Regions from separate parts of the Brevibacillus aydinogluensis genome, predicted to be linked through region 2. Evidence: predicted binding sites of a transcription regulator. Region 2 holds the regulator's gene; each other region holds the start of a gene.
What was found. The regulator LexA, encoded in region 2, represses DNA repair genes until DNA is damaged. The targets are predictions, from matches to a motif close to CGAACATATGTTCG.

Region 1 (10,715 bases), 470 kb from region 2:
CCGGGTCTGTTAGGCGTCATGATGATAAAAGCGTAAAGGTGACAGCCTCCCTGAACGATACAGGGAGGTTTTTCACTTTTCATTTATGTAGCGCTTTCAAAAGTGGTACGATACAATGAGAGTGTAGCTTGCATATGTGACCCCTTGCCATTCAGGAGGAGAACCGGGTGAAATACAAAAGCGTGTTTGACATCATCGGTCCGATCATGGTCGGGCCATCAAGTTCCCATACAGCCGGCGCGGCGCGCATCGGCCGAGTGGCCCGGAGGCTGTTCGGCCGGCAGCCGAAGCGGGCAGAGATCACCTTTTACGGCTCGTTTGCCAAGACGTACAAGGGACACGGCTCAGACGTGGCTACGGTAGCCGGCATTCTCGACTTCGAGACGTCCGACCTGCGTCTGAAGGACTCGCTTCGCATCGCCAAAGACATGGGCGTCGACGTACAGCTGAAGACGTCCGACGAGCTGACCGGCCATCCCAACACCTCCCGCATCCGGTTGGCCGACGACGATCAGGAAATCGAAGTAGTCGGCGTTTCCATCGGCGGCGGTAAAATCGAAGTCTCGGAGATTAATGGCTTTTCTTTTCAGCTTGGCTTTGACACCCCGACCTTGATGGTGCTCCATGAGGATCGTTTCGGCATGATTGCCGGTGTGGCCAGGGTGCTGACGCAGCACCGCATCAACGTGGGCCATATGGAAGTCTCCCGGCACGACCGCGGCTCGCGCGCCCTGATGGCGATCGAAACCGACGCGGTGGTATCGCCACAGGTGCTGGACGAGATCAGGCAGATTCCCCACATCTTAGACGTTTCCCTGCTTTCGCTTGGCTGAAGCAGGATGAAGAGGAGTGAACCCAACAACATGTTTCGCAACGTGGCCGAACTAGTGGAATTGGCGGAAACCCAAGGGAAAAAGATCTCCCAGGTGATGATCGAGGCGGAAATGGAAGTCTCCCAGCGCAGCCGGGAAGAGATCATGCACGACATGTACACCAATCTGGACGTGATGGAAAAGGCAGTGCGGCGCGGCTTGACAGAAGATATCCGCTCCCACAGCGGGTTGACCGGCGGCGACGCCAAGAAGCTGCAGGAATACATGAAAACCAAGCCGTTTCTTTCCGGCCCGACGCTTTTGAATGCGGTGTCGATGTCGGTGGCCGTAAACGAAGTAAACGCGGCGATGGGCACGATCGTGGCGACGCCGACCGCTGGGGCGTGCGGGATTGTGCCGGGAACGCTGTTTGCCGTCTCTGACCGACTGAAGCCGAGCCGCGAAGAAATGGTCAATTTCCTGTTTACGGCAGGCGCGATCGGCTACTGCATCGCCAACAACGCTTTCATCTCCGGTGCCGCCGGCGGCTGCCAGGCAGAGGTAGGATCGGCAACGGCGATGGCGGCGGCAGCAATCGTGGAAATGGCGGGCGGCACACCGGAGCAGTCGGCTCAGGCTGTCGCGATCGCGCTCAAAAACATGCTCGGTCTGGTGTGTGACCCCGTGGCCGGACTGGTGGAGGTTCCCTGTGTCAAGCGCAATGCGATGGGAGCAGCCATCGCGACTGTGGCGGCGGACATGGCATTGGCCGGGATCAAGAGCGTCGTACCCACGGATGAGGTGATCGAAGCGATGTACCGCATCGGCTGTTCCATGCCGACTGCGCTGAAGGAGACGGCGCAGGGCGGTCTGGCTGCCACTCAAACGGGCCGGCAAATCGAAGCCAAGATTTTCGGTGTGCGGTTGGATGCAAAATGACGGATGTGTATCAAACGCCCGTCTCGCTTCTGCACGGGGTAGGCGAGGAACGGGCAAAAGCACTGGCCGGATTGGGCATACACAGCGTGGGTGACCTGCTGGAGTATTTCCCTTCCCGCTATGAAGATTACCGCGTGCGCGACGTGACAGAAGCAAAGGACGGGGAGAGGGTGACGCTGCAGGGGACGGTGTACGGCGAACCCTCTGTTCGTTTTTACGGCAAGCGAAAGTCTCGCATCGCTGTCAAACTGGTCATCGACAAAGTGGTGGTGACTGCGGTCTGGTTCAACCAAACGTTTGTCAAAAAACGACTGTCTCCCGGAAAGGAGATTCTTGTTACCGGCAAATGGGACAGGCACAAGCTGCAGATCACGGTGAGCGAAATGACAGAGGCGGATTCCGACCGGGCGCAAAAGCGGGGCGAGCTGGCACCAATCTACCCGCTTGGCGGCGACGTCACGCATTCGCTCCTGCGCAGGGCGATCCAGCAGGCGCTGAAGCAGTACGGGACCGAGATTCCCGAGATTCTGCCCGCCGACATCGTCGCCCGCTACCGTCTCATGCCGCGCGCAGAGGCGTTTCACGCGATCCACTTTCCGAGGAGTGCGGAGGACGGACGGCAAGCGCGTCGTCGGATCATGTTTGAAGAACTTTTTTTATTTCAGTTGAAAATGCAGGCGCTGCGGCGCATCACCCGACAGCAGACGGAGGGCAGGGCGCTGGACGTGCCGATTGACGACGTGCGCCAGTTTGTCGCCTCACTGCCGTTTTCGCTGACCGATGCACAGAAGCGGGTCGTCCGGGAGATTCTTGCTGACATGCGCTCCCCCTACGCGATGAATCGGCTGTTGCAGGGAGATGTCGGCTCGGGGAAAACGGTGGTGGCCGCCATCGCCTTGTTTGCCGCTGTCAAGGCGGGGTATCAGGGAGCGCTGATGGTGCCGACGGAGATTCTCGCCGAGCAGCATCTGCAGTCGCTCACGAGCCTGCTTTCTCCGCACGGCATCCAGGTGGCGCTATTGTCCGGTTCGCTTGGGACCAGGCGGCGGCGTGATGTGATTTCCGCCTTGCAGATGGGCTTGATCGACGTAATCGTGGGCACGCACGCGTTGATTCAGGAAGACGTCTTTTTCCGCAACCTGGGGCTGGTCATCACCGACGAGCAGCACCGCTTCGGCGTGGAGCAGCGGCGTATCCTGCGCAGCAAGGGCTTGTCCCCGGATGTGCTCTTCATGACCGCCACGCCCATCCCGCGGACCCTGGCGATCACGGCCTTTGGCGATATGGACGTCTCCACGATCGACCAGATGCCGGCCGGCCGCAAGCCGATCGAAACCACCTGGCGCAAGCACGAGCAGTTTCACCTCGTGCTGGAACAGATGCGCAGCGAGCTGCGCAAGGGACGGCAGGCGTACGTGATCTGCCCGCTGATCGAAGAATCGGAAAAGCTGGACGTGCAAAACGCGATTGACGTTCACGCCCAACTCACGCAGTATTTTCCCGAATACCGCATCGGCCTGATGCACGGCCGCCTGCCGGCAAAGGAAAAAGACGCCGTGATGCAGGCGTTTCTCGCCGGTGAGTACGCTGTGCTTGTCTCCACGACAGTGGTGGAGGTAGGGGTAAACGTACCCAACGCCACCTTTATGGTCGTCTACGACGCGGAGCGCTTTGGCCTCGCTCAACTGCACCAGCTTCGCGGACGTGTCGGCCGCGGCTCCGAGCAGTCCTACTGCGTCCTGATCGCCGATCCCAAGTCGGAGATCGGCAAAGAGCGGATGCGCGTCATGTGCGAAACCACGGACGGCTTTGAGCTGTCCCGGCGCGACTTGGAACTGCGCGGCCCCGGCGACTTTTTCGGTACCAAACAGAGCGGCTTGCCGGAATTCAAGGTGGCCGATCTGTTGAGCGACTACAAGGCGCTGGAAGTGGCCCGTCAGGAAACGGCTCGCCTGGTGGAGGACGAGCAGTTCTGGCAGGACGACCGGTACGCGTGGCTGCGCGGCTACTTGAAGCGCGAGGGCGTGCTGGATGGAATCGTGTTCGATTAAATCAGAGCCTTGCAGCAACAACCCACCTGCAAACGGACAGGTGGGTTGTGCAATTGGCCCGTGGCTGTCCAGTTTCTGCGGCGTTCACTGGGGAAGTGCGCCGCTCGCATCAGCCTGCCCTCGGCAGGCTTTTCTCTCTTTTGATCGGCAGATTTACGGACCCGTGGAAGCTGCCTCTGCCTCTTGGCGCATGACGGTGACTGTGTAGCTGACGGCCTGGCCGCCCGGCGGGGTGACTGCAATTACGAACGTGGTGTCGGCGGTGTCCAGTGGAATTTCCACGGACGGTTGTTCGTCGGAAAGCGGCACGTCATTTACGATAACCGTCGTCTCTGGAGAAATGGCAGCCGTCAAATTGATAGCGCTTACATCATGTTCAACGCTTAGTGTGTAGTGGGTGATGTCGGGAGAGAAACCGGGACGTAACTTACCCTCATTGAACGTCAGCCCGAGGAGTCCGGCATGCACAGGCTGCTCGTCGCCGGGGCTGTCATCCTGAGGTGCGCCGTCGTCAGGGCTGTCATCCTGTGGAGCCCCGTTATCGGGAATGTCATCCTGAGGTGCCCCGTCATCGGGAATGTCATCCTGAGGTGCGCCGTCGTCAGGGCTGTCATCCTGAGGTGCCCCGTCATCGGGAATGTCATCCTGTGGAGCCCCGTCGTCGGGAATGTCATCCTGTGGAGCCCCATCGTCGGGAATGTCATCCTGAGGTGTCCCGTCGTCAGGGCTGTCATCCTGAGGTGCCCCGTTGTCGGGGATGTCACCCTGACTCGGCGTGTCAGCTCCAGGCTCTTGCGGCGGTTCCGCCGGTGTCTCCTCCGGCGGGTCGTATGCAGACAGCGGTTCCTGCACGTCGTACGCTTTTGCCCAGTAGTATCCGGGTGCGATGATCCGCCGCACGAAAAAGTCTACCAGCCAATCAGCCGGGACCGCTTCGGAGGTGGCCGATCCGATGCCGTTCTCATCCGTCACGATGTCCACAAACCTTCCGGCTCCGTATGCGAACCGGCCGTGGACATTAGCGGACGGGATCGGCTCGTTGGTCTCCATGTCGACAACTCGCAGACTGACCTTGGCGCTGGTGCCGGTATGGGTGATCTCCAAGCCGCGCACGATCATCGGCGCGAGCGGCGTGTCACCGGTGACGGCCGACGTTTCGTCCGAGACGGGGCCGCGATTGCCCCTCACGTCGACAGCGGCCACCCTGTAGTAATAGGTGGTGTTGGGCAGGAGCCCTGTATCGGAGAAGAGAAGGCCTCGTGTACTGCCTGCCAGGTTGGACTCGTCAGGTTCAAAACCGCTCTCGGTGCTGCGGTATACGTAGTATTCCTCCACTTCCGTATTGTCAAAGGCGCGGCCAAAGGTGATGTCGATCCGTTGATGGTCTACCGCGATGGCGGTCGGTTCGACGCTTACGGCAGAAGGAGGGGTGTCGTCGTCCGGCGGCTCCCACGTAATCCGGTCCGGCCCCCAGTCGGAGGGAAGCTGGCGCAGCGAATCGTAGTGGTGCATGGCGATGCCGGCAAAAGCCGGATCGCTCCCGACAGCCTCGTACACTTTGTCCAGTTCCCTTTCCATATACGTGCGGCCTTCTTCACGGAAAGTGATCGTCTCGGGATCGCCGCCGTCGGCAATGTCCAGTGTCTCTACACCGATCACGACGGACCCGGGCTTGCCGATGGCATTGGCGTAGGACAGTTCTCCCAGCGCTGACTGAATGATGCCGGCCGATCCTTCGGCTGTGTCCCGGTAGTCCATGATGGCAATGTAGTCGCTGATGTCCTGGACGTGCTCGGACAGCCATGTCGTCGTTCCCCTCCAGGGGATGTCCCGCGCTTGGTCGGCCGTATCAAACCATCTGGGGATTACGGTGCCAAACGGCAGGTTGATCCCGGCAGCGTCTCTTCGCTGAATCATTTTGGCGAGACCATCCAGGTACTGGATTTGGACGGAAGGCTGGTCGGTTTTGAAATCGGGCAGAAGGTATGGCTCAATGTCCACGTTGACACCGTCAAATCGTTCGTCGGGAGCAGAGGAGAGGTTGTAGTTGATCACGCCTTCCATCGCGCGGACGGCGAACTCGTGGTAGCGGCTGTAAGCGCCCAGGTAGGGCGGGATCGTTCCGCCTGCGATGGTCGCGTGCACCTTGTATCCTTTGGAGTGGGCCCAGGAGATGAACGCCCGCACCTTGTCCGGATCTTCCTGCATCACATGCTTTCCGTGCAGTTGGTCGATGCCGAGGTAAAACGTCGTGACGGGGTCCGAGTCGAAGGTGGCCGTGTCCTGTGCCAGGGCGTCCAGCACCTCCTTGGAGCCGTCGTTGTAAAACAGGTTGTACGACGCCTTTTCCCAGATCCACATGGCCCTATCCTGCGGTTCTAACGTAACGGGTTCGGGTTGGGCGCAGCCAAGGCGGACGTATGTGGTCAGGCTGGTGCCGACATTTCCCCGGCTGTCACGCGCCCGTGCTTCGATCCAGCTGGTGTTGGAAGCCCCGGCCGGCGGATTCCAAAGGTACTTGTAACGGCCTTTTGAGCCGTCTGCCTTGGCCTTCAGCCATTTTCCTCCGTTGATTCTCACTTCCACGGATGAGATCGGGTTTTTTGCCTTCACGGAGATTTGGATCATCACTGGCCCGTTCACATGTGTGCCATCTGCAGGGCTGTTGATGGTGACGACCGGTTTGTTGGCCTCGGGGTTATTCACGTACAATGTGACAAATGGCGACCAGACCCCGTAGCGGGTCCTCGCGTCCCAGCCTCTCACGGCGATCTCGATCGGGCCGTCGTACGGGCTGGTGTCGAGGTCGTAGTACCACGTGCCGGAACCGTCTCCGTCAGGATCGTTCATGTAAACGTCTTCCAGTGTCTCGGCATTGATCACGAGCTTTAGCTCGTACGATCGTGATAGGTAAGGGTGCGTCCTCGCCTGCGCGGGTAGCGCATCGTGTGGAACCCCTTTTCCCCCACGTCACACCGTGCGTGCGGCTTTCACCGCACACGGCGTTCCGCCATGTTCTCCCCAGCGGAGTGCATGGCTATGCCCCTTCGCTCCACAGGCATTACCCTGCTTCCTCGCTACTACGGGCTGCTGTCCTTCGGATTCAACGGCCATTTCCTGCCGTTTCGAAGCATCGCGGTTTGCCCCGCTTGGCATCTTCGTCCGAAGTTCCGACGTTCCCTGTACCCTAGCCTTGCATCTGCTGCCGTAGCCCTCCTCTCTGACCCGTCAGCCGTTCGCCCGCCCGCAGTCGGAGGACGGGGGAACTCCATTCCCTTACCGGAGTGGAACAGAAGGAACGAGGACGAAATTCCTTCCGCGACTGCCCCGCGGTAATGCGGGGAGGAGGGGACCGCGATATCCCCGCCGGACGGGTCGTTCTTCCGAGGATTCGTGCCAACGCCGAAGCGTTCTCCTGGGCATAGCAGCTTTATGGCCCCCCGGCTTCTTTTACCTAAGCAAAGACGCCGCACTTCACCGAGCTTCATACGCGTCCGCGGCAAATCGGCCGCGCATGTCGGAGGATTAGGCAGGAATGCCGACTTTCATTCCGGGCGGGCACTTCCCCCGCCGAATCGGGTACAGAGTTAGACTCCCTAAATCGGGGAGCCCCCTGGTTTTGCCACCTATTTCTAAGTGGATTGTTCAGGAACGTCGCGCACCGTCCACGTATGTGCCAGACACCCGGATCGTTCCTCCCATGATTTGTTCTTTGTTCTCGTGTGAGTCGATCGTGATTGAGGCTTCGGCATGAGCGGGAGGAGGAGCGCTAAAAACGGGAAACAAGGCCAACAGCGAAACGAGAAAAAAACGGGCGAAAGGAGGCAAGCCTGCGGTCAACCTGATGTGTCGCATCGTCATGTCAACTCCTTTCTGGATGTACTGCGCGACCAAGGACGGGCCAAAGCCTTGATCGTTTACAACATTGTAATGTTTCCAAACGATTTTCAGTACGGCTTTTCACGTCTCTTTTGCGAGTGAAATTCCCGTTTGTCTCGTTTGTCCGGCAAGGAGCGAAGGGCGGATGATGGTCTACAGGTCACGGCCGCTTAGAATGCGTGGTCAGGAAGGGGAAAAGACGGACGGCTGCTTCCCGGCGTCAGTCCCTGTACTCGGATGAAAGCATCGACAGGATGAGCAGCGACTCGTACCGTTCGCCGGTTTTCAGGCATTCCCGCAGTTTGCCTTCGATGACAAATCCTTCGGACAGGTACAGGTTCAGGGCCCGTTGATTTGCCTCCTTCACGTCCAGCCAAAGGCGGTGAGCCTGCTGTTCCTCAAACGCCCAGCGCTTGACCTGCCGCAGGACCTGGCGGCCGTATCCTTTCCCTTTCGCGGAGATCGTAATGCGCATCAGCTCGATGCTGCCGTGCGGGTTGGTCAGCCCGGCGATGATAACGTAGCCGACCGCTCTGCCGGTCTCCGTTTCCTCCACGATCAGGTGGCGGATGTCTGGATGGGCGAGGGCCTGTCGATGCCGTTCCTCCGTCCATGGGAGGAGAAACGGGCGATTTTCCGCCGCGTGTTCGGTCTCGTACACAAACGGTATGTCGGCCGGACGGGTTGGCCGAAGCTGAATGCTCATGGGCGATGCTCCTTTCTGATCGGTCGGGTTTCCACCGGCTTGCCGCAGCGTGGGGGCATTCGAGATCGGACCCGCATGCCGGATCATGTCCGCCTGGGGCGAAGGGTTCCGTCCCGCGCCGCCCGCCGCCTGCTCCTGGCGCCCCTTTTACAGCCGAGTGGACCGAAGCTGTCCTCTTGGCTTCCTGCTTATCGGGATTCTCTGCCCGTCGCCGTCCTCCCTGCCGTTCGGCAGTTAGTGGGAGAAAAAATTACCAGCGCCTTTTTTGCATGCAGGGAGTATAAAAGCGAACGTGTGTTTGCTATACTAAGAGCAGAGGATAGGAACAAATGTTCTTGTTGGGGGATGAACATCATGACCAAGGACCGGATCATCTTCCTGGCTGACATGCAGAGCTTTTACGCCAGTATTGAAAAGGCGGCCCAGCCACAGCTGCGGGACAAACCGATCGTCGTGGCCGGCGATCCCGAACGGCGCAGCGGTGTGGTTTTGGCCGCCTGTCCCATTGCCAAGTCATACGGCGTCACCACGGCAGAGGCGCTGTGGCAGGCACAGCAAAAGTGCCGGCATCTGGTGGTCGTTCGTCCGCGGATGGAGACGTACCTGCGCGTCTCCGTGCAGATTACCCGCATCTTTGAGTCGTTTACCGATCTGGTGGAGCCGTATTCCATCGACGAGCAGTTTCTGGACGTGACAGGAAGCGTCCGGCTGTTCGGTGACCCCTGGCGGATCGCCGAGGAAATCCGCCGCCGCGTCCGGCTGGAGACCGGGATTAACGCCCGGATCGGCATCGGGGAGAACAAGGTGCTGGCCAAGATGGCCTGTGACAACTTCGCCAAAAAACGGGAAGAGGGGATCTTTTGGCTGAAGCGGGAAGAGCTGGCCGACACGCTTTGGAAGCTGCCGATCGAAAAGCTGTTCGGGGTGGGCTCGCGGATGAAGCGTCACTTTCACCGCATGGGCATCTACCAGATCGGGCAGCTCGCCCGCATGTCTCCGGCAGTGCTCGCCCGCCGCTGGGGCGTAAACGGCGAGGTGCTCTGGCGCACGGCTCACGGTCTGGACAATTCGCCGGTGTCGCCTCAGACCCACGAGACGCAAAAGGGCATCGGCCATCACATGACGCTGCCGCGCGACTATCACACCGCAGCCGAGATCAAGGTGGTGCTCCTGGAGTTGTGCGAGGAGGTATGCCGCCGGGCGCGGAGCAAGCGGCTGATGGGATCGGTCGTCTCGGTCGGATGCCGCGGGGCCGATTTTGATGCCCCTGCCGGCTTTGGGCGGCAGTTGAAGCTGCCGGAGCCGACCCATGACGCGATGACGCTGTACGAAGCGGCCTGCCGCCTGTTCGACCGGCACTGGACGCAGACGCCGGTGCGCAGCGTCGGTGTCAGCCTGGATCAATTGGTGCCTGACAATGTGGTGCAGCTCAACCTGTTTACCGACACACACAGGCAGCGTTCGCTCGCCCGGGCCATGGACGACATCCGCGCCCGCTACGGACAGGATGCCATTTTGCGGGCGGTTTCCCTGCTGGGAGCGGGGCAGGCGCGGGAGCGTGCCCGCAAGATCGGGGGACACTACAAGTGATGGAGCGGGACGGGCAGGCGGCAAAGGGAGAGCAGGAGCTGTTGCGCCTGTACATCCTGTTCGGGCTGCTGTTTCGCGCGGTCATGGCGGATTGGGAGCGGATGCGGCAGGTTCCCTTGAAGCTGTCGTACCACTGGCTTTTCGAGGAACTGTCCCGCTGGGCGGAGCGGCAGCATCACAGACTGCGCCGCCATTTGCGGCAGCGGGGATGCGTCCTGCTGAGCGCCCGCCGGGAGCAAGGCGTCTACGTGGTGCAGTACCGGCTGCGCGGGTACGTGCGGGAAGCGGTCTACTTCATTGAGGTGCTGCGCGCCGAATGCCAGGAATTGGTCCGGCTGTGGATCATGCAGCAGCACGTCCTCCGCCAGGACCCGGGCGCGATGGGGCCGGAGCGTCATGCGCGGCAGATCGGCCGCGAAGAAGAAGGAGAGAAGGCAACATGAAGGAAAAACGCGTGTCGAAGAAGGACAATTTGTTTGCGGCCAGCCGCTTTGTGCTGCCCGAGCATCGGGAGATGTACCTGCGGATCAAGGCCGAAGAGCGGCGCTACATCCCCCCGGAATTGGACGAAGAACAGCTGGCGGCCGTCAGCGAGCAGATCTGGAAAGCGTTCCAGACGGGGGACGTCGTGAGCCTGAGCTACTACGACGGCGAAGCGGCCCGCCGCCTGAGCGGCCGGGTGGTTCACATCGATCCGGCCAGCCGGCAGTTGAAGCTGAAGAGCGGGGAGAAGACGCT
Region 2 (10,715 bases):
CAGCGCCTCGAGGCGCTTTCGGTAAGGCAGGTGGCCGAATACGGTGGTAAACAGTTCCCTGATCGTCTCTTTGCTGATGGAAAAGACCTGTTGGGTCCGGCTGTAGACAAAACTCAATGTCTTGAACGGGATCTCCTGCTCGGCCAGATAGCGTAGGTAGTTGTCCAAAGCCGTCTTGCAGGCGAGCGAACCTTTAAACCGCAGGCGGCGCTGCGTTATCTCACGTTCCCTCAGGTCCTGTCCTTCCTCAAAAAACAGGCGCAGCAGCTTCTGCGGGTCGGTGATGCGCCAGCCTTTGGGCAGAAGCGGCTTGGCCAGCTTGGCCGCCCAGTCCAAGAACGTGGCCTGCTGGACGTCATCCACCCCCAGTTCCGGAAGCACGTCCGATATGTAGTTCAGAAACAGGCGGTTCGGCGCAAACACCATGAATTTTTTCGACATCATCGTATCCTGGTAGTTGTAGATCAGGTAGGAGAGGCGGTGCAGCGCGATGGTGGTCTTCCCGCTCCCGGCCACCCCCTGGACGACGATGGGACGGTCTTTGTCCGCCCGAATGATGTCGTTTTGTTCGGACTGGATGGTCGCCACGATGTCCTTCAGCCGACTGTCGTTGGTCTGGTTGAGATTGGCGGCGAGGAACTCATCGATATACCCTTCCTCGAGAAACTCGTCGGGATGGCCGATACCCCGGCGGATCGTCTCCTTGACCGCCCCGTCGTAGATGCCGGTAATCTTTCCCTTCTCAATCGCAAAGTTGCGCTTCAGGCGAACTTCTCCACGGACGATGCCCTTGTCGGTCCGGTAGAAGGCGTCCTTGCTTTCGCCGCTGTAGTACAGGCTGGCAATCGGAGCCCGCCAGTCCACGACCAGCGCATCAAACGTATCGCTGCGGACAATGCCGCGCTTGCCGATATAGACGATGTCCAGTTCGTATGTCTCATCCTTGAGAAAGTCCACCCGGCCGAAGTAAGGTTTGTCCTTCCCCTGGTCTTCCAGATACCGCAGTTCCTTGGCCTTTTTGTACCCGACCACCTGCTTCACGTAGTCGTCGGTCACTTCCCTTACTTCCTCGCGCAGTATCTCGATCTCCCGTTCAATGGCGGACACCGTTTCATCCAGCCGCTTTTGTTCCTGTTCGTAATCGGGATGCCGAATCGTCACGTCCATCCTCCCTTCGCTTCAAACGCGCTGGCGTCAGCCCACATGCCGGCCCAGCCAGACTCCGGCTCCGCAGGCCAACAGCCCAATGCCGACGCTGAGCAGCACGTACGCCAATCCGCGTCCAATGTTCCCGTCGCCAAAAAAGGTGATGACCTCCAGAGAAAAGGTAGAAAAGGTCGTAAAGCCGCCCAACAGCCCGGTGGTAAAAAGCAGGTACAGCTCCGGCGGGAGAAACCCCCGCTCCTTTCCCCAGGCGTACAAAAGACCGATGCAAAACGAGCCGACAACATTGGCTCCCCACGTACCTGCCGGCCAGCCCGGCTGATTCAGCACCAGGCCCAATCCATACCGCACGATTGATCCGACAGCGCCCCCCACTGCCACAACAAGCCACGACATGCGCATTCCTCCCTGTTCGCTCCGTTTCGTCGTAGAAAAAGACATCCAAGCGAAGCGCGTGGATGCCTTTTTGTGCCAGTACACGTTATCTTAATGTTTGGGACCGTTGTCCTCAAGATCTTCCACATAGCGGATCGATTCCAGGTTAGCCCGCAGGGACGCCTTGACAGCGTCGATGTACTTGCGCCGCAGTGCCTGCTGCTCCTGTTTTTCTTCGTCGGTCAGGCCTTGTTCGCGGGATTTCTTGGCCAACTCGTTGATCCGTTTGATTTCCGCGTCGGTTACCACAGCCTCTCCCCCTACTCTCTGTAATGCCGCTCTATTATAACACATCGGCGGCACAACGCAAGCGAAAGGATATACGCTGGCCTGCTCCGCTGTCTTGGCTGCCGTCTACTCTCCGACGGGAACAGCCAGGCGCTGTCCGGGGTATATGTCGGAGTTGTCCAGTCGGTTCATCTTTTTGATCGCGTACACCAGTTCGCGCACCTCCATGTCGGCTTCGTCCTGGTGCTCAACGGCAATTTTCCACAAGCTGTCACCCTTCTGAACGGTCACTACCTTCACAGGCACGATCGACGACGACTCCGATGCGAACACAAGTTCTGTCAGGAAGTAAAAAAAGAGAGAGAATACCACGAAAAAGATCAATGCCCCACCGCGTCTCACACCAGTGCGGCTATGGCGCTCCTGTTTTTTGGTGAAACGGTTGTGTGCGGATACAGCATGCATGATACCATCCCCCTGCAAACATACGTTCTATATTCTTGTTTTCATCATAATGCGAACATGTGTTTTGTGTCAAGCGAAATCGAACTAACGTTTGTCGAACGCAAGATCCCATGGTACAATATAGAAAACATGTTCGAGAAAACAGGGGTGTGGTCCATGTCCAAGCTATCCAGCAGACAACAAGCCATTATCGATTTCATTCGCAAGGAAGTCCGCGACAAGGGATATCCGCCGTCCGTTCGTGAAATTGGCGAGGCCGTCGGGTTGGCCTCCAGCTCCACCGTCCACGGTCACCTGGCCCGTCTGGAAAAGAAAGGATTGATTCGGCGCGACCCCACCAAGCCGCGCGCGATTGAGCTGTTGACCGATGGCGACCGCTATCAGGATGACTATGAAGTATCCGTCGTGCGCGTGCCCGTCATCGGGAAGGTAACGGCCGGGCAGCCCATTACGGCCGTGGAACACGTGGAGGATTACTTCCCCCTGCCGGAACACATTGTCACCTCGGACAAGGTGTACATGCTTCGCGTGTCGGGTGACAGCATGATCGAGGCAGGCATCCTCGACGGCGACTACGTCATCGTGCGCCAGCAAAACGTGGCCAACAACGGCGACATTGTCGTGGCGATGACCGATGAGGACGAAGCCACCGTCAAGCGGTTCTTCAAGGAGAAAAACCACTTCCGCCTGCAGCCGGAGAATTCCACGATGGAGCCGATCATCCTGGACTCGGTCACCATTCTGGGAAAAGTCATCGGAGTGTACCGGTTGATTCACTAGGAAAACGAATAGCCCGTATCTTTCCCGACCATCGTCGAAAGATACGGGCTCGTTTTTTCTATGGCGCTGTCAGACCGGCACGATCCGGTGCAGGAATTGCATCTCGCCCCCTTGGAGCATGATCTACAGGGCGGCGATGAAAAACCAGATGATCATCACGATTTGCAGGACGACCTTGACGACTGCGCTGCCGAGAAATCCGACGAGCGATCCCACCCCCGCCTTAATCGCCCGTTCAAACGGCTGGTTGGATACGAACAGCTCTACCAACACCACAAACAAAAACGGCAGGATCAGCATCCCGAACGGCGGGAACAGGAAAATCCCGAGAAAGATACCGACCGCCGCTGCAATCGACGACCACTTGGAACCGCCGTACCGCTTCACGAAGTACATGTTGGTCAGCAAATCGGCTCCGTACAGCAGCACACTCAGCACCACCATCCCCCACCAGAACGATGCCGGCAGCCCGGCCCCCGGCTCGGCGAGGACAAAGTGGTACAGCAAAAACCCGGCCCAAAGCAAAATCGTATCCGGCAATACCGGAAGAAAAATACCGGCGATGCTTGCGACAAACAACGCCACGATGACAATCCACAGCAGTATTTCCATCGGGCACACTCCTTTCTCTTAGGATATACGGATTACCTCGCCAATCGTTGCATCCTTCTATATATTCTCGTCCACATTTTTGCAGAAGCCAGCCAGGCTGCAAAATTACACGGCCCCATGCGGTTCCATTTCATATTCACATCCGTGCTGGAAAGCAAGCGAATTACTGGTTTATCACTGCCTGGATTCGTTTTTCATATGACTCATCTTGGTCAATATGCACGTATCAGTAAAAATAAACAGATTTTTCTTTTTCCATAAATCATAATAATTGACATATTTTATCATTATGGTTAATGTATTCTTTGGAATACGTCTGTAAGTGTACGGTCGATTAATACTTAGGAGGTACAAAAGTAATATGGAAGACGATGATATAAGATGCGAACATTGCAAGAAACTTTCTTTTTGGTGCGAAATCGAGCATTTGAGACCAAAGAAGTGCTCCATTCTCCGCGATGGAGAAATCTATAACATCTGTGAATATTGTATAGGCGAAATTGAAGTTTTAGGTGAAGGCGCTGAGGAAGTTGAATACTGGAATGAATGGGTGAAAAAGAAACGTTTGGAAAACGAACAATCATAACGCAGCCCCTGCCATGGGGCTGCTCAGACTGAAGACAAACGGTTCATTGAGTTAGCGTCCACAAAAAATGATCTCCAGGCCGAAAGGCCTGCCTATTCATCAACCGAAGCGGAAGACAATGTTCATCGCATGGCGGGATGGGCCAAGCGAGCTCCTTTGACGACCTGCTCAGCTGAAAAACGAAGACGCGGGAATCAACAGGGGACACAAGTCTCACTTCCTCGAAATACCCAGATGTTTGTCCCCTGCCCGCGTCTCGTTTTGGAGCGGACATCATTCGCTTCTGTGCTGGGCGTCAAGCAAGCGAGCGGGCCTGATCTCCCATGTGCCGCGGACTTTGTCTACACGCTGTGCAGCCCCTGCCATGGGGCTGCTGTTTTTTTTGCTCTCTGGAGCCCATACGCCCTCGTCCTCAAAAATAACAAAAAGGAGCAGGGCCATCACTCGGCCCCACTCCCGGAACTTCCCCGCCCCAACAGGCAAAGGGGGTTCGCTGATTAGTAGGTGTTCATGTATTGTTCGCGTTCCCAATCGTGGACGCGGGTACGGAACATATCCCATTCGATTTCTTTTGCCTCGGTGAAGTGTACCAGGGCATGCTCACCCAGCGCTTCGCAGATGACCGGATCGGCCTTCAGGCAGTCGATCGCTTCCTTCAGGGTTGCCGGCAGGCTTTCGATGCCGGCAGCTTCGCGCTCTTCTTCGGTCATCACGTAGATGTTGCGGTCCACCGACGGCGGCAGCTCCAGTTTTTTCTTGATGCCGTCCAGCCCTGCTTTCAGCATGACAGCGAGAGCCAGGTACGGGTTTGCAGCCGGGTCCGGGTTGCGCACTTCAATCCGCGTGCTCAAACCACGGGAAGCCGGGATGCGTACCAGCGGGGAGCGGTTTTTCGCCGACCAGGCCACATAGCACGGCGCTTCATAGCCGGGCACCAGACGCTTGTAAGAGTTTACCAGCGGGTTGGTGATGGCGGCAAATCCGCGTGCATGGTGCAGAATGCCGGCCAGGTAGTGTTTAGCCGTTTGGCTGAGGCCCAGCGGATCAGATTCGTCGTAGAACGCATTTTCTTTGTTGCGGAAGAGAGATTGGTGAGCGTGCATGCCGGAACCGTTCACGCCAAACAGCGGCTTCGGCATGAACGTCGCATGCAGGCCGTGTTGACGGGCAATGGTTTTCACCACCAGTTTGAAGGTGACGATTTGGTCAGCCGCCTGCAGCGCGTCGGCGTATTTAAAGTCAATTTCGTGCTGACCCGGTGCTACTTCGTGGTGGGATGCTTCAATTTCGAAGCCCATTTTTTCCAGGGTAAGCACAATGTCGCGGCGGCAGTTTTCACCAAGGTCGAGCGGCGCGAAGTCAAAATAACCGCCCTGGTCGTTCAGATCGAGTGTCGGTTCCCCTTTCTCGTTAATCTTGAAGAGGAAAAACTCCGGTTCCGAACCGACATTGAAAGCAGTGAAGCCCATCTCTTCTGCTTCCTTCAGCGCACGTTTCAGGATATAGCGCGGGTCCCCTTCAAACGGGGTGCCGTCTGGCATGTAGACGTCACAGATCAAACGGGCCACTTTGCCGTGCTCGGTCCCCCACGGGAAAACCACCCAGGTATCCAGATCCGGCACCAGGTACATGTCGGATTCCTCGATACGCACAAAGCCCTCGATGGACGAACCGTCAAACATCATTTTGTTGTCCAGTGCCTTGGGCAGTTGGGAGAGCGGAATCTCCACGTTTTTGATGACCCCCATCAGGTCGGTAAACTGCAGGCGGATATACCTGACATCCTCCTCTTGGGCCAGACGCATAATGTCTTCCTTGGTGTACTTGCTCACGTTTCTCTCCTCCTATCGCGTTTGTTGTCTTGTATTTAGTGGAAGAAGCGCGAAAGCTCTCCACGTATCAACGCATTCTCGCCGTGACGAGTCGCGTTGTTAAACAAGATTTGCTGCTTCAAAAGCTGATGCAGTTCCTTTTCGGACATTTCCTTCCGCTTGGCCTCGGAAGTGGCAGTGATCTCCGTCTTTTCCGCGGCGGACTGCTGCATCTGCAGCACCTGCTTGATGCCGGCGATGTTGAGTCCTTTTTCGATCAGCGCCTTGATTTCCAGCAAGCGATCGACGTCGTTAAAGGAGAAGAGTCGCTGCTTCCCTTCCGTACGTGCCGGCTGAATCAGTCCGTTTTGCTCGTAATAACGGATTTGCCGGGCGGTCAGATCGGTCAACTTCATGACGATCCCGATTGGAAAGAGAGCCATGTTTCGACGAATGTCATCACTCATGACGTGTCCCTCCTCTTCTCAATCCTTGATTGTATTGTATGCGTTTTTAAGAATCCTGTCAATGGATGTTAGAAAAGATTACACAAAATGATGCATCTTTCGGCAAATCAACGCGAAAAAACGGGAAGCGTCTCTTGCAACGCTCCCCGTTTGCAGGCAATTGACTCGTTCACGCCGGTCTGCGACGCCTACGTATTCGGCAGTTCCAGCAGCCCTTTTTCTAACAGGAGGTCCAGCGCGGTCAGGATGCCCACCTTGACATGGGAGTAGGTCAAACCGCCCTGCACGAAGCCCAGGTACGGCGGACGAATCGGGCCGTCTGCGGAAAACTCAATGCTCGCCCCCTGGATGAACGTGCCGGCCGCCATGATGACCGGATCGGCGTATCCGGGCATGTCACTCGGATAAGGGGTGACGTGGGAATCGACCGGTGCCGCCTTCTGGATGCCCTGACAAAACGCGATCAATCGCTCCGCCGAACCAAATTCGACCGATTGGATCAGGTCGGTGCGCGGCTCGTGCCACAGCGGATTGGTCCGAAAGCCCAGCCGCTCCAAGAGTGCGGATGAAAAAATCGCCCCTTTGAGCGCTTCGCCAACCACATGAGGAGCGAGGAAAAAGCCCTGGTACATTTCCAACAGGGAGTACAGCGACGCTCCTCCCTCCGCGCCGATGCCGGGAGCGGCCATCCGGTAGGAAGCGAGCTTCACCAGGTCCTGTCTGCCGACGATGTATCCGCCGGTCTTGACCAGACCGCCGCCCGGGTTTTTGATCAGCGAACCTGCCATGATGTCCGCGCCCACCTGCAGCGGCTCCCGCTCCTCGGTAAACTCTCCGTAGCAGTTGTCCACAAAGACGATCAGTTCCGGATTCCGCCCTTTGACAAAGCGAATCATCTCTTCCAGCTTGGCGATGGTAAACGACGGACGATCAGCGTATCCGCGGGAACGCTGGATGCCGATCACCTTTGTATTCGGGGTGATCGCCTCGGCCACAGCGGCAAAGTCAATTTCCCCCTCCGGCGTCAGCGGCACATAGCGGTACCCGATGCCATAGTCCTTCAGCGAGCCTTGTCCCTCGCCGCGCACACCTACTACTTCTTCCAGCGTGTCATACGGTTTGCCGGTGATGTACAGCAGTTCGTCGCCGGGACGGAGCAGGCCGAACAGGCAGATGGCGATCGCGTGCGTGCCGGAGATGATGTGTGGCCGGACCAAGGCCGCCTCCCCGCCAAACACGTCCGCATAAATCGCTTCCAGCGTCGCACGCCCCGTGTCATCGTAGCCGTATCCCGTCGACGGCGCAAAGTGAAACTCGTTTACTTCATGCTTCTGAAACGAACGGAGCACCTTCAACTGGTTGTAGTCGACCAGGGCGGCAATCTCCTGATGCCGCCCGGCAATCATCGCTTCGACTTCCTGCACGATCGGGCGCAGCCGTTCTCCATGGGTGAATAATGAAAACATTGTCGTTCCTACCAACTCTCTTCTGCAATCTCTGGCTTGTCCAGGAGGAACGGGACAAGCTTCCCGTAAATGGGATGGTCCCGGTTGATGCGTACGGTAATCAGATACGCGGCATTCGCTTCGTCAAACGTCTGCTCCATCTCGATACCTTCGCGGTGCAGCAGCGACACGATGTCTCCGCGCTCTACCGGCACTTTCAGCTTGATCCGGTCAAAGGAAGCGTAGACGTACGTTTCGATGCGCTTCAACAGCCGCTGCAAGTCTTCATCTCGCAGCGCGGAGATGAGAATGGAATCGTCCACCGGCGGCAAGTACGTGCCCTCGCGGATCAAATCGGCCTTGTTGAACACCACGAGCTGCGGGATTTCGTTCGCCCCAAGCTCACGCAGGATGCGCTCCACCACTTCCATGTGGATTTCCAGATCGGGATGGTGGCTGTCCACCACATGCAGGATCAGATCAGCTTCCTGAACGCCTTCCAGCGTAGAGCGGAAAGCAGCCACCAGCGTTGTCGGCAAATCCTGGATAAACCCGACGGTATCCGTGAGCAGCACCTCCATGCCGCTTGGCAGGGAAAGCTGCCGCGTCGTCGGGTCGAGGGTGGCAAACAGTTTGTCTTCCTGCAGGGTGTTCGCGGAGGTCAGCCGGTTTAACAGCGTGGATTTGCCGGCGTTGGTGTAGCCGACCAGCGCAATTTGGTAAACGCTGTTTTTCTTGCGCCGCTCCCGGTGAAGCTGACGGGTGCGCACGATGTCGGCCAGCTGCTGCTTCAGTTCGCTGATTCGCCGTCTGATGTGGCGCCGATCGCTCTCCAGCTTGGTCTCCCCGGGCCCGCGCGTGCCGATCCCGCCCCCCAGGCGGGAGAGCTGCTTGCCCTGTCCCGCCAGGCGCGGCAGCAGGTAATTGTACTGGGCCAGTTCCACCTGGATCTTGCCCTCCCGGGACTGCGCCCGTCCGGCAAAAATGTCCAGGATCAGCTGGGTGCGGTCGATTACCTTGCAGTCGAACACCGTGTCCAGGTTTCGGGTCTGACTGGGCGACAGTTCGTCGTTGAAGATGACCAGATCCACGTCCAGTTCCTGCGCGCGGTGGGCGATCTCCTGTATCTTGCCGCTGCCCAGATACCAGGCGGGATCGATGCGTTCGCGGTTTTGGGTGACCACGTCAAGCACGTCGACACCGGCCGTCCTCGCCAGCTCGTGCAGTTCCTCCATTGAGAGACGTGCCCGCTCCGCATCGCGGTTATCCAAAAAACAGCCGACCAGAATGGCTGTTTCAACACGTTTGATCACATCGTCCACGTATTCACGTCCTTTCCCACCCTATCATACCACAATTCATCCGGTTGTCAGGAAGCGGGCCAGACAAAATCCTCCGGCAGCAGCGTCATCACCTCGTTGCGCGTCGGTTCCGCCACGTCCAATAGCCGCACTGCCTGTCTGCGGATGGCCTGTTCAATGGCGTTCCGAACATAGCGGGCGTTGCTGAAATTGACTTCAAACACATCGTTGCGCTTGCGCATCAGATGGTGTCGCAACTTTTCCCTGGCGGAGGGTGACAGCTTGTATTCCTTTCCCTCCACCATCAACTCGGCAATGCTGATCAGTTCGTCTACCGTGTAGTCGGCAAACCGCAGTTGAATGGGAAAGCGGGAAGGCAATCCGGGATTCAGCTCCAGAAATGCATCCATCTCATCGGTGTAGCCCGCCAGAATGCAGATAAAATCATTGCCGTGGTCTTCCAGTGCCTTTGTCAAACAATCAATTGCTTCCTTGCCAAAATCCTTTTCTCCGCCGCGCGCCAGGGAGTACGCCTCGTCGATGAACAAGATGCCGCCAAGCGCCTTTTTGATGAGCTCGCGCGTCTTTTGCGCGGTATGGCCGATAAATTCGCCGACGAGATCGGCCCGTTCCACTTCGATCAGATGTCCCTTGCTCAAAATGCCCATTTCGCGAAAGAGTTTGCCAAACAAGCGGGCGACCGTCGTCTTGCCGGTGCCCGGATTTCCTTTGAACACCATGTGGTAGACTTGCTTCTCCAGCTTCAGGTTGTGTTTTTCCCGCTCCTTGTTTACCCTCAGCAGCGCGTGGATCTCGTACATCAGCTTTTTGGCTTCACGCAAACCGATCAGCCGCTCCAGCTCGTCGAAGGCGGCGGCCACATTGCCGGGTGCGGTAGTGCGTACCTTGTCGGCCAATGTTTCCGGACGTTTGACCTTTTCCGGCCGGCGAAAGACTACCTGGATGCGGTTAGGAGCCTTGTCTGTCACGGAATCAGCCGGCGGTTGATTACCCGACGGTTTCACCAGCGATCACCTGCCTCATGGTCATACATTAAGTATACGCATGGGGCTGGCAGACCTGCCCATTTTTTTCTACAGGGACGTATACCTGTGGACACCCGCCCGGCCAATCCGGTTGAAAAACCATGACATGACCAGCAGTCCGGTCATGCACCCGGAGAGAAACGGCACGACGCCGCCCAGCAGACGCGCCATCGTCCATGCGCCGCCAGCGCTCCATACCCACGCGGCAGCCGCGAACAGGCCGCATCCGCCCACACCCAGCCAATACATCCATTTTATCCGGACCAAAAGACGTCTCCCGCCGACCACCATTGCCTGCCCGCGATGCACCATCCGCCAGAGTGCCAGCGCAATCAGCGACAAGCCAATGAGCGTACTGCCGTGCTGCAGCAGCTT
Region 3 (10,715 bases), 740 kb from region 2:
CAGCGTCACGGCGTCGTAGACGGTCAGTTCGGTGCCCGGGGTGAAGTGCTGAAGCACGCCGGCTCCGCCCACCTGATCCTCCCGACGCAGCCGGAGCTTGTCCGATAGGGCCAGTCTGCCGGCGTACGCCTCGGCAAACACTGCCGTCATGATCGGCACCTTGATCAGACTGGCAGCGTAGAAGCGCTGATGTTCGGCGATGCCGAGCCGTTCCCCTGTCCGCACATCCTCCAGGTAAATTCCCCATTGACCGCCGGTTTCTTCCGTTAATCTTTCAAGTGAAGGCCCGAGGGCAGAGAGCACCGCAGCCAACTCCTTTCGCGTACATTATTAATATAGGCAATAGACAAAATATTCATAAGATAAGATAATAATATGTACTCGTACTTGGCATAATCAAGAAAAAATGTTTCATGAGGGGGATGTTATGAAAACATTACAGAGACTGTCTCTATGCGCGGTTCTTCTGTCCAGCCTTGCGTTTGCCGGCTGTGGAGGGAATGGTGCGCAGGACGCGGCGAAACCTGCGGATACGCCAACCGCGCAGGGTCAGCAGGCAGCCGCGCAAGAATTGCGTGTCAACCTGAATACGGGTGACCCCAGCACGATCGACCCGGGACTGGCGGAAGACATTCCGTCCATGTCAGTGGCCCGCGCGGCGTTTGACGGTCTGCTGCGCCTCGACGTAAACGGCCAGCTCAAGGAAGCAGTCGCCGAGAAGTACGAAGTGTCTGCGGACGGGCTGACCTACACGTTCCATCTGCGCGACAGCAAGTGGTCCAACGGCGATCCGGTCACGGCGCACGACTTTGAATACGCCTGGAAACGGGTGCTCAACCCGGAGACGGCATCGGGTTACGCGTACCAGCTCTACTATCTGAAAAACGGGCAGGCGTACAATGCGGGCAAGGCCAAGGCGGAAGACGTGGGGGTAAAGGCAACGGACGACAAGACGCTGGTCGTCACGCTGGAAAACCCGGCTCCGTTCTTCCCGCAGTTGGTCGCTTCCGTCACCTACTTCCCTGTCAACAAGAATGTGGTGGAGGCCAACGAAAACTGGGCGGGCAGCCCCGAGACGTACGTGGGGAACGGTCCGTTTGTACTGAAGAAGTGGGAACACAAGTCGGTCATCGAACTGGAGAAAAACGAGTCCTACTGGGACAAGGATGCAGTCAAGCTGTCCAAACTGACGATCAACATGATCGAAGACGCCAATACCGAGCTGTCCATGTTCGAAAGAGGGGAACTGGACTGGGCGGGTTCGCCGCTGGGCGACTTGCCGCTTGATGCGCTCAATGCGCTGAAGGACTCGGGCAAGATGCAAACCCAGGCGACCGCCGGTACGTACTGGTACGTGTTTAATACGTCACAGCCTCCGTTCTCCAACAAGAAAATTCGCCAAGCTTTCGCATACGCGGTGAACCGCAAGGATATCGCCGAGAATGTCGTGCCGTACAAGAGCACGCCGGCGCTCGGCATCCTGCCGCCGACGATGGCCTTCAATCCGGACGGCTATTTCAAGGACGGCGACGTGGAGACCGCGAAAAAGCTGCTGGCAGAAGGCATGAAGGAGCTGGGCATCTCCAAACTGCCGGAGATCACGTTGTCCTACAACACGACGGAAGTGAACCAGCGCATCGCAACCGTTATCCAAGACCAGTGGAGAAAGGCGTTCGGCATCGAAGTCAAACTGGTCAACAAGGAAAACAAGGTTCACCGCGAGCAGATGAAGTTGGGCAACTTCCAAATCGGCAGGGCAAGCTGGATCGGCGACTTCAACGATCCGATCAACTTCTTCGAGGTCTTCAAGGGCGGGCTGAACACGTCCAAGTGGGAGAACAAGGAATTCCTCGCCCTGCTGGAACAGTCGGCAAAAGAAGCAGACCCGACGAAGCGCAACGAAATCCTCAAAAAGGCGGACGCCATCGTCATGGACGAAATGCCGGCGATGCCGATTTACTACTTCACCTACGCGTGGGTGAAGCAGGACACGGTAAAAGACGTCGTGGTGGATCCGCTCGGTTTCATCGACTTCAAATACGCATCCAACGAAAAGTAATTACAGATTACAAGGAGTGACCGCATGTGCGTCCGATCATTGGTGTAGCGTGTACCAAAATGTACTTTCCCAACAACAATCTCGACCAGTTCTACTACGTGGGTACCAGCTATGTGGACGGGGTGGCCCGCACCGGCGGGATTCCGTTCATCCTGCCGCTGATGTCCGTCCCGGATGCGCCGTTCCGCGCGATGGTGGAATCGCTGGACGGCCTGATTCTCACCGGCGGAGACGATCCCGCCCCCCATCTGTACGGAGAAGAGCCGCTGCAGGGGCTGGGGGACGTGGAGCACGAACGGGACCTGGCGGAACTGGCGGTGATTCGGCTGGCTCTGGAGCTGAAGAAACCGATTCTCGGCATCTGCCGCGGCATGCAAATCCTGAATATAGCCTGCGGCGGCACGCTGATCCAGGACATCCCAAGCCAGGTGCCAGGTGCCTTTCAACACGAGCAAAAAGGTTCGCGACAATACGGGGCGCACAAGGTCACGCTACAGCCGGGGTTTGTGGCGGAGGCATTGGGCAAGACGGAAATCCTCGTCAATACGTCGCATCATCAGGCGGTAAAAGACGTGGCCCCTGGCTTCAAGGTAACAGGGGTGGCTGCAGATGGGGTGATTGAGGCGATCGAAAGCCTCGACGGGCTGCACGTGGGCGTGCAGTGGCATCCGGAGCGCATGTGGGCGCACGACGACACGATGCTGAAGCTGGCGGAAGCGTTCGTCAACAAGGCGCGTCAGGTAAAGGCGCTGGCCCGGTAAGGCGTCGGCCACAGCATGCAATAAGGAAGACAGTCATGCAAAAGAAAAAACAGCACAGGCCGCTCTTCTCTTAAGGAAGGGCGGTCAGTTTGTAGTCAAAGTCCGTAGCGCATGGGTGATCGGGCCCGCTCGCTCTCTTGACGACCAGCAAAGAAGCGGAATGCGTCCGCTTCAAAACGCGACGCGGGCAGGGGGCACACATCTGGGTGTTTCGAGGATGTGAGACTTGTGCCCCCTGTTTTTCCCGCGTCTTCGTTTTTTCGCTGAGCGGGTCGTCAAAGGAGCTCGCTTGGCCCATCACTCCATACCTCGTACTTTTCTACAACGTTATTTGATCGATGTGCAGGCCTCCGGCCTGGAAACGATGGTTAAGATTGTTTTAGTCTGGCCGCCCTTCGCTCGGGAAGGGCGGTTTTTTGTCACCATGAGGACGTTACCAGGCGGCTGACACGATGCAGGCGGCGACCGTACGCAGCAGGCGGCGACCGTACGCAGCAGGCGGCTGTATCTTGCATCCGTTTAAAAAAAGAACGATAATAGCCATATGAGAATGTATGTTTGGTGGTATCTCCTGTGAAGAAGATCCTGCATCTGGATATTGACGCGTTTTTTGCCAGTGTTGAACAGTTGGATCACCCGGAACTGCGCGGCCGGCCGGTGATCGTCGGCGGCACGGGAAACCGCGGCGTGGTATCCACCTGCAGCTATGAAGCGCGAAAATACGGGGTGCGGTCCGCGATGCCGATGGCGTTGGCCCGCAAAAAATGTCCGCACGGCGTGTTTCTGCCGGTTCGTTACGAGCGCTACGCGGAAAAATCGGCGGAGATCCGCGAGGTGTTTGCCGCCTATACGGATCGCTATCAAACCGTGGGACTGGATGAGGCGTACCTGGATGTCTCCGGATACGACAACGCCGTTCCCGTCGCCCGGGAGATCAAGCGGCGGATAAAGCGTGAGACCGGCCTGACCTGCAGCATCGGCCTCTCCTACAACATGTCCCTCGCCAAGATCGCCAGCGATTTGAAAAAGCCGGACGCCTTCGTCGTCATCCGACCGGAACAGGCGCTGGAGGTGCTGCGGCCGCTGCCTGTCGGAACGCTGCATGGCGTGGGCAAAAAATCGCAGGAATTGCTGGCGCGAAAGGGCATTCACACCGTGGAAGACTTTTGGCAGCTTTCCCTGGACGAAGTGGTGCAGTTGTTCGGCAAGTTCGGACGAGCGCTCTACCATCGGGCCCGGGGCGTGGACGACCGGGAAATCGTGACGGAGCGGGCTCCCAAATCGCTCAGCCGCGAGACGACGCTGCCGTTTGACCTATACGACCGTGAGGCGGTCAGCCCCATCGCTGCCGCCCTGCTGGAGGAGGCGGAGCAGGATGTGAGGCAGGAGGGTGTCATCCCGCAAACGCTGACGCTGAAAATCAAATACGCCGACTTCACCCTCAGGACCAAACAGCGCAAGGCCGCCCCCGGCGAAAACTGGGCTGACCTGCTGGAAGAGCTGTTGGACGCGTTTGACTACTCCCCGGGGGTGCGCCTCGTCGGTGTTGGTTTCTCCAACTTTGCGCCGCCGACGGAACAGCGGTACGAGCAGTTGACGCTGTTTTCGTGGGAGGGTTTTCATGAAGCGGACACGGGATATCGTCTCGGGCAGTGATGCCGTGCTGCCTCGCGGATTGTATTTGAATGCGGATTGAAACTTTTGCAAGCCGGTGGCGGAGTGTGGTATAGTAAGTGCCGAAATCGCGGTTCTTTTCAGGCCGTGTTGGAGGTGCCCCGTGTTTCTGGAGAAGCTGATGCCGGATCAATTTGTGGAATCTATCCATCATATTGATATAGATCAACTGCGAAAAAGAAACATACGCGCGGTCATTACCGACCTGGACAACACCCTGGTGGAGTGGGACAGGCCACACGCCACTCCCGAGGTGGAAGCCTGGCTGAAACGGCTGAACGAGGCAGGCATCCAGGTGACGGTCGTGTCCAACAACAATCAGGAGCGGGTGAACCGCTTTTGCGCCCCGTTGGGGGTCCGGTTCATCTGCGCAGCGCGAAAGCCGTCCAGCCGCGCCTTTTTGCAGGCGGTCCGAGAGATGAACGTGACAATCGCGGAGACGGTTGTGATCGGCGACCAGTTGTTTACCGACGTGCTGGGAGGCAACCGGCTCGGGTTTCATACCATCCTCGTCGTCCCCGTTGCCCAGACGGACGGGTTTTGGACGCGGTTCAACCGCCGGATGGAACGGGTGGCGTTATACTGGATGCGCAAGAAAGGAATGATTTCGTGGAAGACAGAATCGTGAACGAACAAACACCGGAGACGTGCGCAGGCTGCGGCGTGGCCATTCAGACGGAGGACCCGAAACGGCCGGGGTACGCGCCGGCGTCGGCCCTCGCCCGGGAAACCGTCATCTGCCAGCGCTGTTTCCGGATCAAACACTACAATGAAGTGGCGCCGGTCAGCATGGAGGACGACGACTTCTTGCGGATTCTGCACGGCATTGGAGCGACCGACAGCCTCGTGGTGATGGTGGTCGACATCTTCGACTTCCAGGGGTCGTGGCTGAAGGGCTTGCCCCGTTTTGTCGGCAAGAACCCCATTTTGTTGGTCGGCAACAAGGTGGATCTGCTGCCCAAAAACATCAACCTGAACCGCGTTCGCAACTGGATGCAGCACGAAGCCAAAGAGCGTGGACTGCGCCCGGAGGACGTCATCCTGGTCAGCGCGCAAAAAGGCGTCAACATCGACGAGCTTCTGGCGCGCATTGGCCAATTGCGGCGCGGACGGGACGTTTACATCGTCGGGGTTACCAACGTCGGCAAGTCGACCTTGATCAACCGGATTTTGCACGACTACGGTTCGGCCGACTTGGAAATCACCACGTCTCCATTCCCTGGCACGACGCTGGACAAGATCGAAATTCCGCTGGAAGACGGCCGCTCCATTTACGACACGCCCGGGATCATCAACCGCGACCAGATCGGCCACATGGTGTCGCCGCAGGATCTGCGCAGGATCACGCCCACGGCGCGCATTAATCCCAAGGTATACCAGTTAAACGACAAACAGACGCTGTTTTTGGGCGGACTGGCTCGCATCGATTTTGTACGCGGCCAGCACCAGCCATTTGTCGTCTACGTGGCCAACAACCTGTACATTCACCGCACCAAGCTGGAGAATGCCGACGAGGTCATGGCCAAGCACCATGGGGAACTGCTTAGCCCGCCCACGGGAGCAGAGGCGGCTCAGGCGCTGCCCCCCTTTGTCAAGCATACGTTCAAGATCCCGCCTGCCGGCACGACGGACATCGTCATCTCCGGATTGGGATGGGTCAGCCTGCGGGGCAAGGAAGAGGCGCACGTCGTCGTGCACGCGCCCAAGGGCGTCAGCGTCGGGATAAGAAAAGGTCTGATTTAAAGCGGCAGTGCTGCTTCGCCTGCCGCCTGCCCTGTCATATGCTACACAAAGAGCAGCAGAGGGGAAGGAGATCCGCATGATCACGAGCAAAACACAGTTGGTTGGTCTGTTGGGCCATCCGGTTTCGCATTCCCAATCGCCGTTGATGCACAACGCCGCCTTTGCCGAATTGGGGCTGGATTTTGCCTATGCCGCTTTTGATGTGGAACCGGAGCGCTTGGGGGAAGCAGTGGCCGGCATTCGCGCGCTGGGGATCAAAGGGGTCAACGTGACGATTCCCCACAAGGTGGCGATCATGCCGATGCTGGACGAAATCGATCCCCTGGCCCAGCGGATCGGCGCGGTGAACACGGTCGTCAACCGGAACGGCCGCCTGATCGGTTACAACACCGACGGGACGGGCTACGTCCGTTCCCTGGTGGAGGAGACGGGGATCGACTTGCGCGAGCATGTTGTCACGATGATGGGGGCCGGGGGAGCGGCGCGCGCTGTCGCGTTCACCCTGGCTGAACAGGGCGTGCGGGAAATCCGAATCATCAACCGCTCGCGTGAACGCGCCGCGCTCCTGGCAGAACACGTGGGAACGATCGTGCCCACTGCGGTGATCGATCCGGCGGACGGGAAAGCGGCGATCGCCGATGCCACGCTGCTGATCAACACCACGTCGATCGGCATGCACCCGCAGGTGGACGAAATGCCGGTGCAGGCGGACTGGCTGCACCCCGGTCTGATCGTCAGTGATCTGATTTACAACCCGCTCGAGACCCGTCTGCTGAAAGAGGCGCGGGCGTGCGGTGCGCGCGTTCATTCCGGCGTAGGCATGTTCGTCAACCAGGGCGCGCTCGCATTTGAACTGTGGACGGGGCAGACGGCTCCCGCAGGGACGATGCGGGACATTGTTTTGCAGCAGCTTACGAAGACAAGTTCATGACCATAGACGTAAAAGAAGGAGGCATGCCGATGCTCACCGGCAAGCAGAAGCGTTTTTTGCGGGCGCAGGCCCATCATCTCACTCCGATTTTTCAAGTGGGAAAAGGCGGCGTCAACGACAACATGATTGCACAGATCAAAGAGGCGCTGGAAGCGCGGGAACTGATCAAGGTGTCCATCCTGCAGAACAATCTGGATGACAAACACGAGGTGGCAAACGCCCTGGCGGAAGGAGCGGAGGCCGAACTGGTGCAGCTCATCGGCCATACCGTCGTGCTGTACAAGGAGTCCCGGGAAAACAAGACGATCGAGCTGCCGTAAGCCATGGAACAGCGCGACAAGCAGATCGGGATAATGGGCGGCACGTTTGATCCGATTCACTGCGGTCATCTCCTTGCCGCGGAGCAGGCCAGAGACCAGATGAGGCTGGACGAAGTCTGGTTCATGCCGGCCCGCATCCCGCCGCACAAGGCGAGGGCGGGCATCACGCCGGCGGAACACCGTCTGCGCATGGTGGAACTGGCTGTCGCGGACCATCCGGCCTTTCGCGTGACCGACGTGGAACTGCGGCGAGACGGGCCATCCTACACCTACGACACGATGCGTCAATTGGTCACCGCGTATCCAGACTGCCGCTTTTCGTTTATCGTCGGGGCCGACATGGTGGAGCTTTTGCCCAAGTGGCATCGTTTTGCCGAGCTGATCCGGCTGGTCCGGTTTATCGGGCTGGCGCGGCCGGGGACACGGCTGGACCGACAGGCGCACGAAGCGTATGTCAGCTTCGTCGAGATGCCGTCCTGGGACATCTCGTCCTCGCTGATTCGGGAAAAAGTGGCGGCGGGCAGAAGTATCCGCTACCTCGTCCCGCCGGCAGTAGAGCGTTATATAAAGGAGCACGGGTTATATGTACGGACTGGTTGATCGGGAGGCGCTGCTCGCGAAGGTGCGCGCCCAAATGCATGACAAGCGGTACCGCCACACCCTGGGCGTGGCGGAGTCGGCGAGGCGGCTCGCGGAGCGCTTTGGCGCCGATCCGGACAAGGCTGAGCTGGCCGGCTACCTGCACGACTACTGCAAATGCTGGCCGGTGGAGAAAATGCGCGACATCCTCGTCCGCCACGACATGCCGCGCGAGCTTCTGGAAGGGGAAAAAGAGCTGTGGCACGCATTTGCCGGTGCCATCGTCATCCAGACGGAGCTCGGCGTGAGCGATCCGGAGATTTTGCAGGCCGTCCGGTACCACACGACCGGTCGTCCGGGGATGAGTCTGTTAGAAAAGGTGGTCTGTGTGGCAGACTATATAGAACCAAACCGGGATTTCCCCGGGGTGGAGATGATTCGCGCCCTGGCCGAGCAGGATTTGGACGAAGCGCTGGCGTGCGCGCTCGGGGGCACGATCCAGCATTTGATCGAAAAGCGGAAAACGGTGTATCCGTTGACGCTCTTGGCATACAACGATCTCGTATCCCGCAGGGATGCACAAGGAGGAGTTTGATGGTTAAAACGGTGGAAGATCTGGCACGCCTGGTGGTAAAAGCTGCGGAAGAGAAAAAGGCGGAAAACCTGATCGTTTTGGACATCAGCAAACAGTCCGTGATCGCCGACTATTTCGTGATCTGCCACGGCAACAACGAGCGCCAGGTTCAGGCAATCGTCAACGAGATTCGCGACCAGGCGCACAAACACGGCTACAACGTCCGCGGCATCGAGGGGGCGGACGAGGGACGCTGGGTGCTGATTGACCTGGAAGACGTGGTCATTCACGTGTTTCACCGCGAAGAACGGGAGTTTTACAATCTGGAGCGGCTCTGGGGAGACGCACCGGCAGTCTCCTTTGGAGAGCAGGGCTGACGGCGATGGCGTACGCGCATTTGGCGTCCGTCTACGATAAGCTGATGGCCGATTCCCCCTACGATCAGTGGCTGGATTGGCTGGAGCGGGTCTGGGAAAAGCGGGAAAAACCCCGGCAGGTAATCGACCTTGGCTGCGGAACGGGCAGCATCGCCATTCCGCTCGCCAAACGCGGTTACCGGGTGACGGGGGTGGATCTCTCGGCGGAGATGCTGGCGGTGGCTTATGACAAAATGAGGCGGGAGCAGGTTCAAATCACCTGGGTGGAGCAGGACATGCGGGAGTTGGATCTGCCCGCTGCCGACGCCGTCATTTCCCTGTGCGATTCGCTCAGCTATCTGACGGAAGAGGAAGACGTCAAGCTGACGTTTGAACGTGTCTATCAGCATCTGAATCCCGGCGGCACGTTTTTGTTTGACGTTCACAGCCCCTACAAGATGCTGCACGTGTTCGGCAATCAGACGTTTACGCTGGTGGATGACGAAGTTTCGTACATTTGGCAATGTTTCTGCGACCCGATTCGGCTGGAGGTGGAGCACCAGCTCACCTTTTTCCTGCGCCAACCGGACGGGCTGTACCAGCGTGTGGAGGAGGAGCACTGGCAGCGTGCGTACCAGCCGGTTCAGCTGTTGCGCTGGCTGGCGGACGCGGGGTTTGTCGACGTGGAGATCACGGCCGATTTTACCGGTCTTCCGCCGCACGAAACCAGCGAACGGCTGTTTTTTGCCGCGCGTCGACCCGAGCGTTGACACGGTTGGTACGGATTGTCTATAATCGGAATACAACCGCAAACATGAGTATGCGTTGAAGAGGAGTAGTACGAAAGGCTCCCATGGCATCAGAGAGTTGACGGCAGGTGCGAGTCAACCTGGGACTTTCCGAACTCGCCTCGAAGCACTCCGCCCGAAGGCCGGCTGGTTTCGCCGGCTGCGTAAGGAGGAGCGTCTCGTCCGCGATAGGGACAACAAGCGGGTGAACGATACGTTCATCAAGTAGGGTGGTACCGCGGGAGTGCATAATCCTCTCGTCCCTTTCGGCAGTGCGCCAGGGGCGGGAGGTTTTCTTATTTTTGTCATCTTTTTACGATGGGAGTGCGACACAATGGTTTTCAATCATCAGGAGATCGAAAAAAAGTGGCAGGACTACTGGGAGAAGAACAAAACGTTTAAAACCCTGGAAGACAAGAACAAGAAGAAGTTTTACGCGCTCGACATGTTTCCGTATCCGTCCGGCGCAGGACTGCACGTCGGCCATCCAGAGGGCTATACGGCTACTGACATCCTGTCCCGGATGAAACGGATGCAGGGCTACAACGTTCTCCATCCGATGGGATGGGACGCTTTTGGCCTGCCGGCCGAACAGTATGCGCTCGACACCGGAAACGATCCGGCGGAGTTTACGCAGCGCAACATCGACAACTTCCGCCGGCAGATCAAATCCCTGGGCTTTTCCTACGACTGGGATCGCGAGGTAAACACGACCGACCCGGCCTACTACAAATGGACCCAGTGGATCTTTACGAAGCTCTACGAGCATGGACTGGCCTACATTGATGAAGTGCCGGTAAACTGGTGCCCTGCGTTGGGAACTGTGCTGGCCAACGAGGAAGTCATCGACGGGAAGAGCGAGCGCGGCGGCCACCCGGTGGAACGCCGCCCGATGAAGCAGTGGGTGCTGAAGATTACGGCTTACGCTGA

Region 1: Q7F15_RS07145 (DNA polymerase IV) is a predicted target of LexA. The motif match lies at 8,675-8,688, and genes of this name have one in related genera.
Region 3: Q7F15_RS13190 (DNA polymerase IV) is a predicted target of LexA. The motif match lies at 3,368-3,381, and genes of this name have one in related genera.

What each region holds. Positions count from the first base shown of each region.
Region 1 is NZ_OY569118.1:1,450,258-1,460,972, forward strand. Features, by position in the region: gene Q7F15_RS07115 (DegV family protein) at 1-36, shown strand, start outside; gene sdaAB (L-serine ammonia-lyase, iron-sulfur-dependent subunit beta) at 168-833, shown strand; gene sdaAA (L-serine ammonia-lyase, iron-sulfur-dependent, subunit alpha) at 864-1,751, shown strand; gene recG (ATP-dependent DNA helicase RecG) at 1,748-3,802, shown strand; gene Q7F15_RS07135 (cadherin-like beta sandwich domain-containing protein) at 3,956-6,652, opposite strand; gene Q7F15_RS07140 (GNAT family N-acetyltransferase) at 7,902-8,387, opposite strand; gene Q7F15_RS07145 (DNA polymerase IV) at 8,742-9,977, shown strand; gene Q7F15_RS07150 (YhjD family protein) at 9,977-10,420, shown strand; gene Q7F15_RS07155 (YolD-like family protein) at 10,417-10,715, shown strand, end outside.
Region 2 is NZ_OY569118.1:1,923,765-1,934,479, reverse strand. Features, by position in the region: gene Q7F15_RS09455 (HelD family protein) at 1-1,161, opposite strand, end outside; gene crcB (fluoride efflux transporter CrcB) at 1,195-1,560, opposite strand; gene Q7F15_RS09445 (DUF896 domain-containing protein) at 1,651-1,848, opposite strand; gene yneA (cell division suppressor protein YneA) at 1,954-2,292, opposite strand; gene lexA (transcriptional repressor LexA) at 2,449-3,072, shown strand; gene Q7F15_RS09430 (DUF456 domain-containing protein) at 3,196-3,684, opposite strand; gene Q7F15_RS09425 (hypothetical protein) at 4,046-4,270, shown strand; gene glnA (type I glutamate--ammonia ligase) at 4,768-6,102, opposite strand; gene Q7F15_RS09415 (MerR family transcriptional regulator) at 6,138-6,548, opposite strand; gene Q7F15_RS09410 (methionine gamma-lyase family protein) at 6,737-8,014, opposite strand; gene hflX (GTPase HflX) at 8,023-9,315, opposite strand; gene Q7F15_RS09400 (AAA family ATPase) at 9,363-10,319, opposite strand; gene Q7F15_RS09395 (DUF4184 family protein) at 10,389-10,715, opposite strand, start outside.
Region 3 is NZ_OY569118.1:2,666,261-2,676,975, reverse strand. Features, by position in the region: gene Q7F15_RS13205 (serine hydrolase) at 1-303, opposite strand, end outside; gene Q7F15_RS13200 (peptide ABC transporter substrate-binding protein) at 428-2,059, shown strand; gene Q7F15_RS13195 (gamma-glutamyl-gamma-aminobutyrate hydrolase family protein) at 2,086-2,820, shown strand; gene Q7F15_RS13190 (DNA polymerase IV) at 3,394-4,476, shown strand; gene Q7F15_RS13185 (YqeG family HAD IIIA-type phosphatase) at 4,598-5,122, shown strand; gene yqeH (ribosome biogenesis GTPase YqeH) at 5,119-6,237, shown strand; gene Q7F15_RS13175 (shikimate dehydrogenase) at 6,314-7,168, shown strand; gene yhbY (ribosome assembly RNA-binding protein YhbY) at 7,198-7,488, shown strand; gene Q7F15_RS13165 (nicotinate-nucleotide adenylyltransferase) at 7,492-8,088, shown strand; gene yqeK (bis(5'-nucleosyl)-tetraphosphatase (symmetrical) YqeK) at 8,072-8,662, shown strand; gene rsfS (ribosome silencing factor) at 8,662-9,018, shown strand; gene Q7F15_RS13150 (class I SAM-dependent DNA methyltransferase) at 9,024-9,767, shown strand; T-box leader at 9,814-10,053, shown strand; gene leuS (leucine--tRNA ligase) at 10,120-10,715, shown strand, end outside.